One region of the Paenibacillus sp. M2 genome, then DNA from elsewhere that is predicted to be linked to it. Evidence: riboswitches for the same ligand, from Rfam matches in the RefSeq annotation. Region 1 holds a riboswitch; each other region holds the start of a gene.
The links. Region 1 has a riboswitch for thiamine pyrophosphate ahead of ACETMN_RS02445 (ABC transporter substrate-binding protein). Riboswitches for the same ligand answer to the same signal wherever they lie in the genome.

Region 1 (4,290 bases):
TTGCTTCGCGGGCGATATCGGACGGTGCGGGCAGCATCCATTTCTCGATATGGAACAGGGAGACAGCTCCCTGCCATATCGCTATAAAGAGAATAACCGCCACGAAGGGCGGCCATACACTTTTGAAATAGGCATTCATTAGCGGTACTTCTCCGTCAGGGTATCCATGCTGAAGCCAGTAGGGCTATGGGCGATTTTGATCTGGGAGATGATGCTTGGGCTGCCAGCCTCGACGAGTACTTCGTGCATTTTGCGGACAACCTCCAGCAGTTCCTCCAGTTCCCCCTCCATCGTGGTGTCGAGCGGGTTCACCTGATATTTCAGGCCAGATTGCTGAATAACTTCAATGGCGCGATCTACATAAGGATAAGGGTTCTCGCCATTTGGCGTTTTTGGAATAACCTGAATGCTAAGTAGTGTGCTTGCCATGTGAGATCACGGCTCCTTTCGTGATATATAAAATGAACTAATGACGGTTACACTTGCCACTTCGATGACAGAATAACCTTCCAATCGCTGTTATCCCCAGATTTTTTTGATTCCCTTTCTCTAAAGGGAAAATCCGGTGATAAAGGCGACCGCTTCGCTTTTTCACGTTATTTCTGTCCTCTCCGTCCTCGTGTAAATATTAAGTTCGTTTTATATGAGATATTTTATTGGGGTAAAAACGCGTTCGTATATGCTTTGCTCACGTCGACCTGTTCATCCAGCAGTTTTTTGCTAAACATCCAGTCGGTGTAGTTCTGCCACACTTCCTGTTTCTGTTCTCCCCAGCGCGGGGCGTCATCCGTGTACTTTGGACTCAGCCATTTCTGGCTTGCCAGTACCAGGTCTTTATCCAGATCCGGGACGGCCTTGATCAGAATATTCGCTGCGTCTTCGGGATGATCAATTGCGTATTGATATCCTTCTGAAGTGGCTTTCAGGAATGCTTTCACCAACTCAGGGTCGTTCTGAATCGTCTGCTCGTTCGTTACGAGAACAGGCGTGTAGTAATCCAGTGCATCTGAATAATCCTTCACATATAACATGTCGATCGGTTCTCCGCGCAGTTCAGCTTCAATCCCCGTCCAGGCGTAGAAAATCCACGCGAAATCAATGTCCCGTTTTACTGCGGTGAAAAAGTCAGCGTCACCCATGTTAATGTTTTTTACTTTGGATACATCGGCTCCGTCGCTTTCCATAATGGATTGCATCACGGCTTCTTCCACAGGCGAACCCCAACCGCCATAGGTTTTCCCTTCAAAATCTTTCGGTGATTTGATATTCCGATCCGCCGGAGCAGCGAACCCGGATGTATTATGCTGAATAACTGCTGCGATGGAGACGAGTGGAACACCTTGTGTACGGGCTTGAGTTACACTTTCCTGATAACTTACGCCAAAAGGCACTTCATTCGAGGCAACCATTGTATCTGCGCCACCGGCACCTGGTTGTACAATCTCTACATTCAAGCCCTCAGCCTTGTAAAAACCTTGACCCACAGCCGCATACAGGCCGGTATGATTCGTATTTGGTGTCCAGTCGAGCACCACTTTAATATCTTTCAGGGCGGCAGTGTCACCTTTGTTGCTGCTTTCCGTATTTGTGTTGCCGTTCTGACCAGCTGGGGCAGCTTCTTTACCGCCACATGCGGCCACGGTCACCAGTAGTACACATAAGAGCAACAGTCCCATTGTTTTACGCCATTTCATCTGTGATTCTCTCCTTCGGTATGTCCGGCCGATTGGCACGGGGTACTCCTTGGCTTCATATCCAATCATCTTGCATAAATCGACAGATTTATACCAGTTGGATCTGGATGACTTATTTTTGTTTCGATAAATAAAACAAAAAAAGCGTCCCGTAATCCGGGACGCGTGCAGGCGTTAGAGAGGTGGCGTTCAGCCAGAGGGCTGTGCCATTTCGATATACTCCGATTCCTACGCTGGCATGATCCAGATCAGGTCTAAGGGTTAGTATCTTGGTGGGATACACTCTCAGCCGGCCAATTCCGACTCCCCTGGGAAACTATGAAGTTACGGGCATTACTAGGTGTAATTATAGGCCAGCGGGTGGAACGTGTCCAGTCAGGAACTGGATGGGGACAGATATGAACTTATCAAACAGGCCTTTATACAGATGTATATCAGCCTGTTTAGATGTGTTATTTTCAATAATTATCGTTGCGAATCATATAAGGAAATCTGGCTGAGTGTAGAAGCACCGGATAGTGGGTCATAGCCTAAGTGCTGAAGATCTGGAGGGCTCCCAACAAATACTTAGATCAAATCCGATGTTTGATATCTCGTCGCATAAGGGCTGCTTTCCCTATTTCAGTGATCAGCTTTTGCTCGTTTGACCTTGAGCGGTGCAGCTTGAGTAATTTAAACAACATAATTTAGATACAAAAGGAGATAGTACTGCTATACAAATAAATACTTTTACATACAAATGGGGGAGTGCTGAATGATCCTTAAAACCATAATTGCAATTATTTTGTCCTATAGTGTCTACGTTTTTTTCACGGCTTACCTTTTATTTTTGGTTCCGTCTCCATCGACTATTGAAAATACGGATATGCAAAAAGCGTTAACAGAAGGAAGTACAACAGATCGCGTAATGCTCCTGGAGGACGGCTTTCAATCGGGTCAGGTGAGAATCCAGACCATTCGAGAGGCGAAAACAAGCATCGACCTGGCGTATTACTCCATCCAAAAAGGAAAAACATCTCAACTCTTTTTTGCTGCGTTATTCGATGCAGCTGATCGGGGTGTTCATGTTCGAATCATTTTAGACGGGATTTTTCACAGCATGCGCGGAGAGTTGCGTGATATTCCAGATGCCATTGCAGCTCACCCCAATGTGGAATTAAGATATTATGAACCACTTCACCTATTTATGCCATGGACATGGCATAACCGTATGCATGACAAGATCCTTCTTGTCGACAACACATATGGCATTATTGGCGGCCAAAATATTGGTGATAAATACATGGCATCGCAACCCCCAAAAGACTATGTATTCGATCGGGATGTCCTTGTTTACAATCCAAACGATAATACGAACAGCACGGTTGTTGAAATGAAACAATATATAGATCAGTTATGGAACCATCCATTCACCAAACCAGAAAAACATGCAAAACGTCAGCATCATGCAAAAGGATTAAAAGAGCTGGCTCAGCTGGCTGAGTTATATAAAAAGGCCCGCGCTCAGAGCGATCCTTTTGTTAAAGTGTTGCCGAAGGAATGGGCTCAAGGAACTCTTCATTCCGACCACGTCGCTTTCATTCACAATCCAATCCAAAGGCTGTATAAAGAACCGATCATGTGGAGAGCATTTGTTCATTTCGCCAATCAAGCAAAGTCGAAAGTGTACCTTCAGACGCCATATGCCATTCCCACCAAGAAAATGATGAAAGCAGTACATCTGTCGATGAATCCAGAAACAGAATGGGTCATGCTAACCAATTCAATCCAGCAGACCCCTAACCCTTTGGCTTTCGCGGGATACTTAAGCTCTAAAGAGCGGTTACTTGATACCAGTCTGGCTATTTATGAATACCAAGGCCCTTATTCCATACACGGCAAATCATTTGTCATGGATGATTACCTCAGCATGGTTGGTTCGTATAATCTTGATCCCAGATCTGCCTTCCTCAATACTGAATCTGCTGTGGTCATTTCCGGTTCTGCATTCGCCAACCAACTAACAGAGGCTATGGATATCAAACGTGCACATAGTACACTTGCGGTTAAAGGTGAGCATCCAGCAGAATCTACGAATCAGAAAGGCTCTGTTTTCAAACGAATAGCAATCACAGCGTTATCCAAACTGTCTTTTCTCTGGAAATTTATGTTGTAGATAAAAACTGCATTCTCTTGAGGTTGAATTTTTCTCCGCTTCATCGAAACTTGCGTTTCTCGCGTCAACCTGCAATTCATCACACGGGAAGAAAATCAGATTTGTTCACGGAATGTTCACTTATGTGGAGGGTTTACTCATCTCTATAATTACGAAGGTAAACAGAGAGGATGAGAGAATTGCCAACAAGCAAGAAGGAACAAATTATTTTCGGATTAATGATGTGTACAGGGATGGTCTTGGTCATGATGTTCTTCAATCTATGGCACAGTGGGCTACTCGGCAAGATGTCCCCGCTTGAAATACTGCTTCAATTCATATTATGTTTTGTCATCGCGTTTCTGGTGGAGTCATTCATTGTCGGGCCTGTAGCGAGAAAGATTGCTTTTTCCTTGCCCTTTGACAAGTCCAACAAGATTTTGGGTGTGCTTGCTATGTCAT
Region 2 (4,290 bases), 500 kb from region 1:
ACCGCAACATTGGCCATTACATTCAGATTGTGAATGAGGATAACGATGACAAACATCATCGTCAGAATGATCATCTTTAATCCCGGATTGACGTTATGAAGCCAAGTTTCACGGTGAGGAAACGACAGTTGCATCAGATAACCTCCCCTCATCCACCGTCCAGATTCGGGTGCAATATCTTTTTACAATTTCACGATCATGGGTAACCATAACAATGGCTGTTCCCTCTCTCCGCAATTGCTCCAGCTGTGCTAACATGGCAAACGTATTGCGGGCATCCTGTCCAAAAGTGGGTTCATCCAGCAACAGAATTCGCTGCTCTCTGACCAATGCGGATGCCACGCTCAAACGTCGTTTCTGCCCCATCGATAATTGATAGGGGTGGCGCTCGGACAAGTCGACTAGTCCAAATTGATTTAACATATGAGTAGTTCTGGCATGTCTTTCTTCCGTTGTAAGCCTGCCCCCCAGCAATGAGAATTCCACTTCTTCCGCGACGGTGTTGGTTACAAATTGAAACTCCGGGTTCTGAAATACAAACGCGATTCGATCTGCAAGCTGTTCCGTTTTGCCAGAAGGCTGACTTTCCACCTCATAATGACCTGTTGTTTTCAGGATATTCATCAGAGATAACAACAATGAACTCTTGCCTGCTCCATTAGCTCCGACAATACCAATCCAGTCTCCATGCCATACCTTGGCCTGCTCCACCTGAATGAAAGGTGTTTTCCCACGCCATCCGGTGAACTGCTGCAAGTCCAGTGCAGGCTGATAGGCGGGTGATACAGGTAATATGGATGAGACGTGAGATATGGGGGATATACCCGGTGTATCGGATAAACCAGACGATTGCTGTGCTTCCAAACTTGAGATGCCTTGGTCCACACACAATTGAAGCTCTCCAGAAGCACTTCCCTTTTCTTCTTTTGTTGCCCTCTCCTGCTCATGCTCTTCCCACACGCCTGGATACCAGATTCCATAATCCCTCAACTTGCTCCGTTCATCCGTGAATACCTGCTGTGCTGGCCCATCCGCCACAATCTTTCCTTCAGGTGATAAGACAATGATGCGGTCGACCATATCCACAATCTCGTTTATTTTGTGTTCAACGATGATGATCGTTTTGTCACTGGCGATCCGTTTAACGGTATCCCACACTTGGGAAGTACCCTCATCATCCAGCAGTGCAGTGGGTTCATCCAAAAACAATACCTCCGGGTCCATGGCAAGCATTGAAGCAATCGCGAGACGCTGCTTCATCCCCTGAGACATGGACTGGATCAATACACGATTCTGTTCAAAGGATAACCCCACTTGTTTCAGATAATATTCAATCAGCCCTGGCATCTTTTCACGCGGAATATTTCGGTTTTCCAGAACAAATGCGATCTCTTCATCCGTAAAGGACATACAGAACTGGGTATCCGGATCCTGAAAGACTACTCCTGCTCTGGCGGGAACCTGAATATCATCACATTTCATCGGAATTTCAACTGAACGTGGAATTAAACCGCTCAGAATTTGCAATAACGTCGATTTACCGGAGCCGCTTGGGCCAAGCAACAGCACTTTCTCCCCTTGACGCACAGAAAGAGACAAGCCTTGAAATACCAAGGCTTTCTCTCCCGGGAACTTGCATCTTAGATTTGTCACACTTACCGCTTGCGAATTCCCCTCTACGCTCATCTAATCCAGCGCCTCATAATCTTGTTTGGATACTGGTCTGATTGAGCGTGTTACACCGGTCAGTTCCAATGCTTTGGCGAGATAATAAGCAAACACTCCTGCAATCAAGATGCTTCCGATGAAGCGGAATCCGATAAATAACGTATAATTCCAGGCCGAGAGTGAATCAATATACCCGTACTGATAATCCAGCAAAAGCGAAGCCGCTGCGGCTCCTATGGCTGCAAGACAGGTGACAAACAGGTTGGTTTTACGATACAAAAATGCGGCGAAGAATATCTCGGCTCCCAATCCTTGCAACAGACCGTATACAAGTGTGGACATGCCCCATTCACTGCCCAGAAAAGCACTTACCGTTGAAGCCGCAACCTCGGCTAGAATAGCCACGCCAGGTTTACGAATGATAACAAAAGCAAACGTGCCCGCCATAAACCACATGCCGTAGATCATCTGCTCCGCATGAACACCAAAGGGTTTCATCAAGTCATATGTAGGTCCCCATATCTTGTAGATCACCCCAAACACTACTGCGATCACGATGGTTACCAGAATATCCGTTAGTTTCAATCGCTTGTTGCCTGCTGTTGTTGCCATGTTCTCTACGTCCTTCCTTTGTTCCCTGTGGGGGTTGTAAAAGTGTGTGTTCAAAAAGACTGGTTGAACAACCTCTAAAAATAAACGAAAAAGCCTCCCCGGTTCCGGGCAGGCCTTACGTACAGTGTACAATCCTCACAATGATGTATTGGGTGGATGTCAAAAATATGGAATATCAACCAGCGCCCCTCCGTCATGGCAGATACACCACCACAGTTCAAAGAGTTCTGTTGTTCATCCACGTTCATTCTCACAATTCACCCTTACATATCGCAAATCCATGTTCTCTACGCTGGCATTACCCAGATCAGATGTACGGTCAGCGGCACAAGGCCACTCTCTCAGCCCAACTTCATTGAGCTCCCGGTTCACTTATTTCATTGCTTCTAATGTACATCAGATGGGTATTTGTGGCAATCCCTAGAAAAATCATCATGCTTCATTTGGGGTAACAGGGGAAAGAATCTGATGGTTAAATTTCCATAATATGAAACATTTAGGTTATGTAGTCCGTCTTAAACATTAGAAGGGAGATTGATAGTGATGAAAGATTACAATTCTGTTTGGCAGCTTAAAACATGGAAAATGGTCCTTGCCGCTTCGATACTCACCGCAGGCACGGCACCTGCCTTACTCTCATCCACTATGGCGGAAGCCGCAGCAACTAAACCCACAGCTTATATTAACAATGTTCAAGCTCAATATGATGTTGTCATACGGCAGGGTATTACGTACGTGGCATTGACGGAGCTTCAATTCCTCGGAAACTATACGTTTGGTTACAATAACAAAACAAAAGAGATCAGCATTAGCACAGGCAGCGATAAGTATGTCCTTACATCTAACAGCAAAACAATGAAGAAAAACGGTCAGAATGCGACATTATCCTCAGCGCCGATTCTGGTGAATGGTAAAGCGATGCTTCCGCTCCGTGCCATCGGTGAAGCTTTTGGTGCCAAGGTGCAGTGGAACCAGAAGGCCAAGGAAGCCTACATTTACACTACCGACGCTACGATTGTAAAAGAATATAACAGTTCCGATCTGACTGTGGCGCGTGAAGCCGCACTGCATCTGCCACGCTTCTCTGAACTGGGACAAGCACGTCTGTACATTCGCAATCCTTTGGGTCCGGTGGATTCATCCATTGAATACATCTTTGAGCAAGGTAAAAAAGATCGTTTCTTCGTTGTTGAGGATAACGATCTGATCAGTTATTATATCCTTAAAAATGGAAGTGCACTGCTACAATGGCAGGCTAACATCAGCAAAAATGCCGGAACCATCGGTGACCTGTTCTTTATTAAAAACAAAGCCGTTGCTGAAGCAGGGACTCGTCCTTCCGTAACAGGTCAAACACTCGTATCATTCAAGTACTCTCGCATGCTTGAAGAAACCTCTTACGAGATCATGAACAAATTGGGCTCTATTGATACCGGTTCTGTTGTCCCCGAGAAAGGCAAAGTCATCGTTGAAGTTCCGGGAGAGAAATAGTCTGAGCATCCTCTATAAGACATTGCTCAGCAGAAATATTATCACATCTGCATTACAAAGAGCGCCCTCAAAGTCATTGTGGCAATGACCTTGGGACGCTCTTTTTGGCGTTATATTTTAACTTCAAATTACAAGCGGAGCTTAAACTTTTACCAACTCCCGCGATTCAATCTCCTGTCTAATATTGCGTGTTCCCTGACTGGCTCGTTTTCCCTGAAGCAAACCCCTTGAACAACGTTGGTACTTTGGAATAACGGGTATTCGTAATTTTCCCTTGTGATGTGCTGCTGTCTGTACGCATAATCGAATCTTTTACATTGGAAATGTTGGAGTTATCCAGCGTCATGTTAACTGCGAAGGAAGTTCCACCATTTTGGCGAACCAGTTTGCCAATATCATCTGCACGGAAATTTTTGATGTTAATTGTTCCAGCTGCATTCATCTGGAACACTTTATCATAAGCCTTATACGCTGCCCCACCGGTAATGTTAACCGTTCCGGCAGACTTCAATGTCAGTG
Region 3 (4,290 bases), 240 kb from region 1:
TTGGATACATGAATGCCCCTCCTTTGAAGTTCAGTTGAAGATAACAACGACATGAAAAGAGAATTGCGTCGATTTCAGAGCCTGCTTCAGAGCGATATCTTAATGTAATATATCTTTATCGTATGTTCCAATATAGTCAAAGTCAATTGATTGAGGGCATTTGTTACGCAATTGTTATATAGTTCTTAAGATATATGGGTAACATTACCTTAGTGTGTAAATTACAGGGGATTAAGTCTTATAAAAAGGAAAAATTTACACGTTGGCCTATTTTAATTTTGGCTCTTTTTGGTTTACAGATGAGACCGTTTCTCATATAATTTATGTAACCAAGTTTCATGTGATGAAACATGAGGAGGGCATTATGCCATGGAAGATCGCAAGTTAACCGTCCGGGCTGTGGAACGGGCGCTGGATATATTATTATGTTTTACCACACGCAGTGATCTGGGACTCACCGAAATTGCCAGCCAGATTGGCCTGCACAAAAGTACAGTGCACCGTTTGATGGCTACGCTGGAGGATCGAGGGTTCGTGATCCGCGATGCAGCAACAGAGAAGTACCGACTTGGCATCCGAATCTGGGAGCTGTCAGCTCATATGTCCCGCAGTGATGATCCCGCTATTCTGCTGCTGCCTGCGATGGAGCGACTGAGAGATCGATTGGGGGAGACGGTAAGTCTGTACTTGCGTGATGGGAGTGAAAGGATACGGATTCAAGCTGTGCAAAGTGATCAGGCGATCCGCCGAGTCGCTCCAGTGGGTGTTAGACTCCCGCTGTCTGTGGGCGCTTCCAGCAAAGTTTTGATGGCGTTTGCCACGGACGAGGATCGTGAAGAACTGATGAACGGGCCGGAATGGCCGGTGTTTATTGATCCCGCGGTGTATTTGGCGCAAATGGGAGATATCCGGGATAACGGATATGCGACGAGTTATGAGGAGCGTGAGCCGGGAGCTGCCGCGGTATCTGTACCGATTATGGATCGCCGAGGCAATATTGCAGCTGCTCTCTCGGTCTCAGGGCCTGTCAGCCGACTTTCGCAGGAGACATTGCATGAATACGCACCTGTGTTGAAGGATGCTGCTACGCAGATGGGGCTCATGTTATCCTGATGCTGATGTAAGTTTGTTTCCAAATTGAGTTGGTGTTCTGGAATATAAAGGTTGTTTTTGTGTTCCGGTTGCGCTACTCTGTAATGGACGGCCCATCGGGGTCAGCTTCATTGAATATGAACGGCGGCATGTGTGTGCCGCAACTTGTTAACGTTACTGGGGGAGTCCGAACTGTCCGGACTGAGACGGAATCGCATGAGATTCCGGACCCTTTGCACCTGATCTGGATCATACCAGCGTAGGGAAGTAATCGGCGATATGACCACAACCACCATATGATGTGACCCTTGTAGGGCTCCGTTTAGGAGCCGCATGAAGGTGCATTATTGGTGATGGACATAAAAGTCGGTTCCTTCGGGGACCGGCTTTTTTATATACAGTGAACGGGCGATATAGCACGTACTCCATCGACTTCTTTTTCAATAACCTGCGAAAGTGGGCTTGGATGATGAGAGAGAAGTCACCATAGATCCATGATCTGTGGTAGCCTCCGTTCTGTTGTTAACTGTACATGAATAATGTCTCCCTCTGGTCTGGTGTATGATCGCTCTTTCTTCTCTGCGCTCTGTATGATTTGGACAGGAGCGTAAGCGAGCTAATGACGATACCAACCAAACAAGCGATGATCACTGAGGAGGAGACAATCGAACATGAGTACAGGAAATCAAACGGGACAACAAGCGATGGAACAGGAACATAACGGTCAGCAGGTGGAAAAAGAAACAGGAGCGGCCGGACGGGTTCAGCCCTTTCCGGGCAGCCGCAAAGTCTACATTCAGGGCTCACGGTCGGACATTGCTGTACCGGAGCGTGAGATAGCCCTTCATGACACGAATACTCCCCAAGGGGTGGAGCATAACGAACCGCTGCGTGTCTACGATACGAGCGGCCCCATGACCGATCCCGCATTTCATGCGGATATCCGTGCAGGTCTGCCAGCCCTGCGCACCCGTTGGATCACAGAGCGCGGCGATGTTGAAGCTTATCGGGGCCGTACGGTTAAACCGGAGGATAACGGACTGAAGCCCGGAGGGAAGAGAGCCGGCGCCGAAGAGTACCCCGGATTACGTGGCAAACCGCTGCGGGCACAGCCAGGACGCTGTGTGACCCAGATGCACTACGCGAGACAGGGAGTCATTACGGCAGAGATGGAATTCGCCGCCATTCGTGAGGGCGTGGAACCGGAATTTGTACGTCAGGAGCTGGCGAGTGGACGGGCCATTCTGCCATCCAACATCAATCACCCGGAGAGTGAGCCGATGTTGATCGGTCGTCATTTTCACGTGAAGATTAATGCCAACATCGGCAACTCTGCCGTATCCTCATCCATCGAGGAAGAGGTGGAGAAGATGACTTGGGCAGTACGCTGGGGATCGGATACCGTGATGGATCTGTCCACAGGCAAAAACATTCATACCACTCGGGAATGGATCATTCGTAATTCTCCTGTGCCGATTGGTACGGTACCGCTGTATCAAGCGCTGGAGAAGGTGAATGGCGAAGCGGAGGCGCTGACCTGGGAGTTGTACCGTGACACACTCATAGAGCAGGCAGAGCAAGGCGTGGACTACTTTACGATTCATGCAGGTGTACTGCTGCGTTATATCCCGATGACGGCCAAACGGATGACAGGCATTGTGTCCCGGGGCGGGTCCATTATGGCAGCATGGTGTCTGGCGCATCATCAGGAGAATTTTTTGTACACTCATTTTGAAGAAATCTGCGAGATTATGAAAAAGTATGATGTGGCGTTTTCGCTGGGAGATGGACTTCGTCCAGGCAGTATCTACGATGCCAATGACGAAGCTCAGATGGCAGAACTGGCTACGCTCGGGGAACTGACGCAGATCGCATGGAAGCATGATGTGCAGGTGATGATCGAAGGTCCGGGTCACGTGCCGATGCATAAGATCAAAGAGAATGTGGACTTGCAGATGGAGATATGTAAAGAAGCACCGTTCTACACACTTGGGCCGCTAACGACTGACATTGCGCCAGGATATGATCATATCACGTCTGCCATTGGGGCAGCCATGATTGGCTGGTTTGGCACGTCGATGCTCTGTTATGTTACGCCAAAAGAACATTTGGGCCTGCCCAACAAGGATGATGTGCGCGAAGGGGTTATTGCCTACAAGATCGCAGCTCATGCCGCCGATCTGGCGAAAGGCCATCCACGTGCTCAACGCCGCGATGACGCATTGTCCAAAGCGCGGTTCGAGTTCCGTTGGCGTGACCAGTTCAACCTGTCACTGGACCCTGAACGTGCGTTGTCCTACCATGATGAGACGCTGCCAGCAGAAGGGGCCAAAGAAGCTCATTTCTGCTCCATGTGCGGACCGAAGTTCTGTAGCATGCGCATTACGCAGGACATTCGTGCCTTTGCCGCAGACAAAGGATTATCCGATAATGAGGCTGTAGCAGCGGGCATGCAAGAAAAGGCCGAGGAATATCGGACACGCTCCTAAGGAAGCCAAGTGATGAAGGTTTTTTGAAGCTTTAAATTATAAATATTGATTAATGTTTGGACAAGGCCAAACCCGCTTCACCGTAACTCTTGGATTCAATCCAACTTACGCCAAATCTGAAATAGGATACCTGCGATGACAAACAGCACGCCATCAGAAAGTTTAAGATTACTAGCATGTAGAAGTGCGGAAGAACCCATACCGACTAGGAACAAGATAAGAATATATAAAAAGCGCATTAATTTATTCACCTCTCTTTTTGAGTGAAATGTGTAAAAGAGAACGATTGTTATATCGTTCTCTTTTGTGAATTTAAATTTATTCTACCTTTTATTACATAAACATATTTAACAAAGACTTTATTAATAATTAAAATTTTTAAGTGTACCTCTGGAATCATTATCAGCAGAGCCTGAGAAGCTAACCTCTAGAGCTCCAAAACTCAATCCTACACTGCCCGTACCTTTAATGTGGTAGTAATTGGATTGTATTTGAGATAGACCACTTTGATTTCCTTGCTTTTTATGTTCTATTGTAAAGACGGCAGAGGCAACCTGTTCTGTTATAATAATGCCCCCTTTGAGATCAGCATTGAATCCAACACCATTCTCACCAGTATATGAGAAATTACGTCCACTTCCTAAAGTTGTAAACGTAGAGTTTCCGCTATACTTGACTTTATCTTCATAATACCCAGAACCTGGAACTG

Region 2: another riboswitch for thiamine pyrophosphate. It lies ahead of ACETMN_RS04660 (ECF transporter S component); the one in region 1 lies ahead of ACETMN_RS02445 (ABC transporter substrate-binding protein).
Region 3: another riboswitch for thiamine pyrophosphate. It lies ahead of thiC (phosphomethylpyrimidine synthase ThiC); the one in region 1 lies ahead of ACETMN_RS02445 (ABC transporter substrate-binding protein).

Annotation. Positions count from the first base shown of each region.
Region 1 is NZ_CP169648.1:505,392-509,681, forward strand. Features, by position in the region: gene ACETMN_RS02435 (ABC transporter permease) at 1-139, opposite strand, end outside; gene ACETMN_RS02440 (MTH1187 family thiamine-binding protein) at 139-429, opposite strand; gene ACETMN_RS02445 (ABC transporter substrate-binding protein) at 654-1,694, opposite strand; TPP riboswitch at 1,902-2,014, opposite strand; gene ACETMN_RS02450 (phospholipase D-like domain-containing protein) at 2,449-3,849, shown strand; gene ACETMN_RS02455 (hypothetical protein) at 4,020-4,290, shown strand, end outside.
Region 2 is NZ_CP169648.1:1,007,736-1,012,025, reverse strand. Features, by position in the region: gene ACETMN_RS04670 (energy-coupling factor transporter transmembrane component T family protein) at 1-134, opposite strand, end outside; gene ACETMN_RS04665 (ABC transporter ATP-binding protein) at 109-1,686, opposite strand; gene ACETMN_RS04660 (ECF transporter S component) at 1,687-2,280, opposite strand; TPP riboswitch at 2,548-2,658, opposite strand; gene ACETMN_RS04655 (copper amine oxidase N-terminal domain-containing protein) at 2,824-3,771, shown strand; gene ACETMN_RS04650 (pectate lyase) at 3,950-4,290, opposite strand, start outside.
Region 3 is NZ_CP169648.1:742,186-746,475, forward strand. Features, by position in the region: gene ACETMN_RS03590 (alpha/beta hydrolase) at 1-10, opposite strand, end outside; gene ACETMN_RS03595 (IclR family transcriptional regulator) at 370-1,113, shown strand; TPP riboswitch at 1,262-1,375, shown strand; gene thiC (phosphomethylpyrimidine synthase ThiC) at 1,797-3,581, shown strand; gene ACETMN_RS03605 (hypothetical protein) at 3,944-4,290, opposite strand, start outside.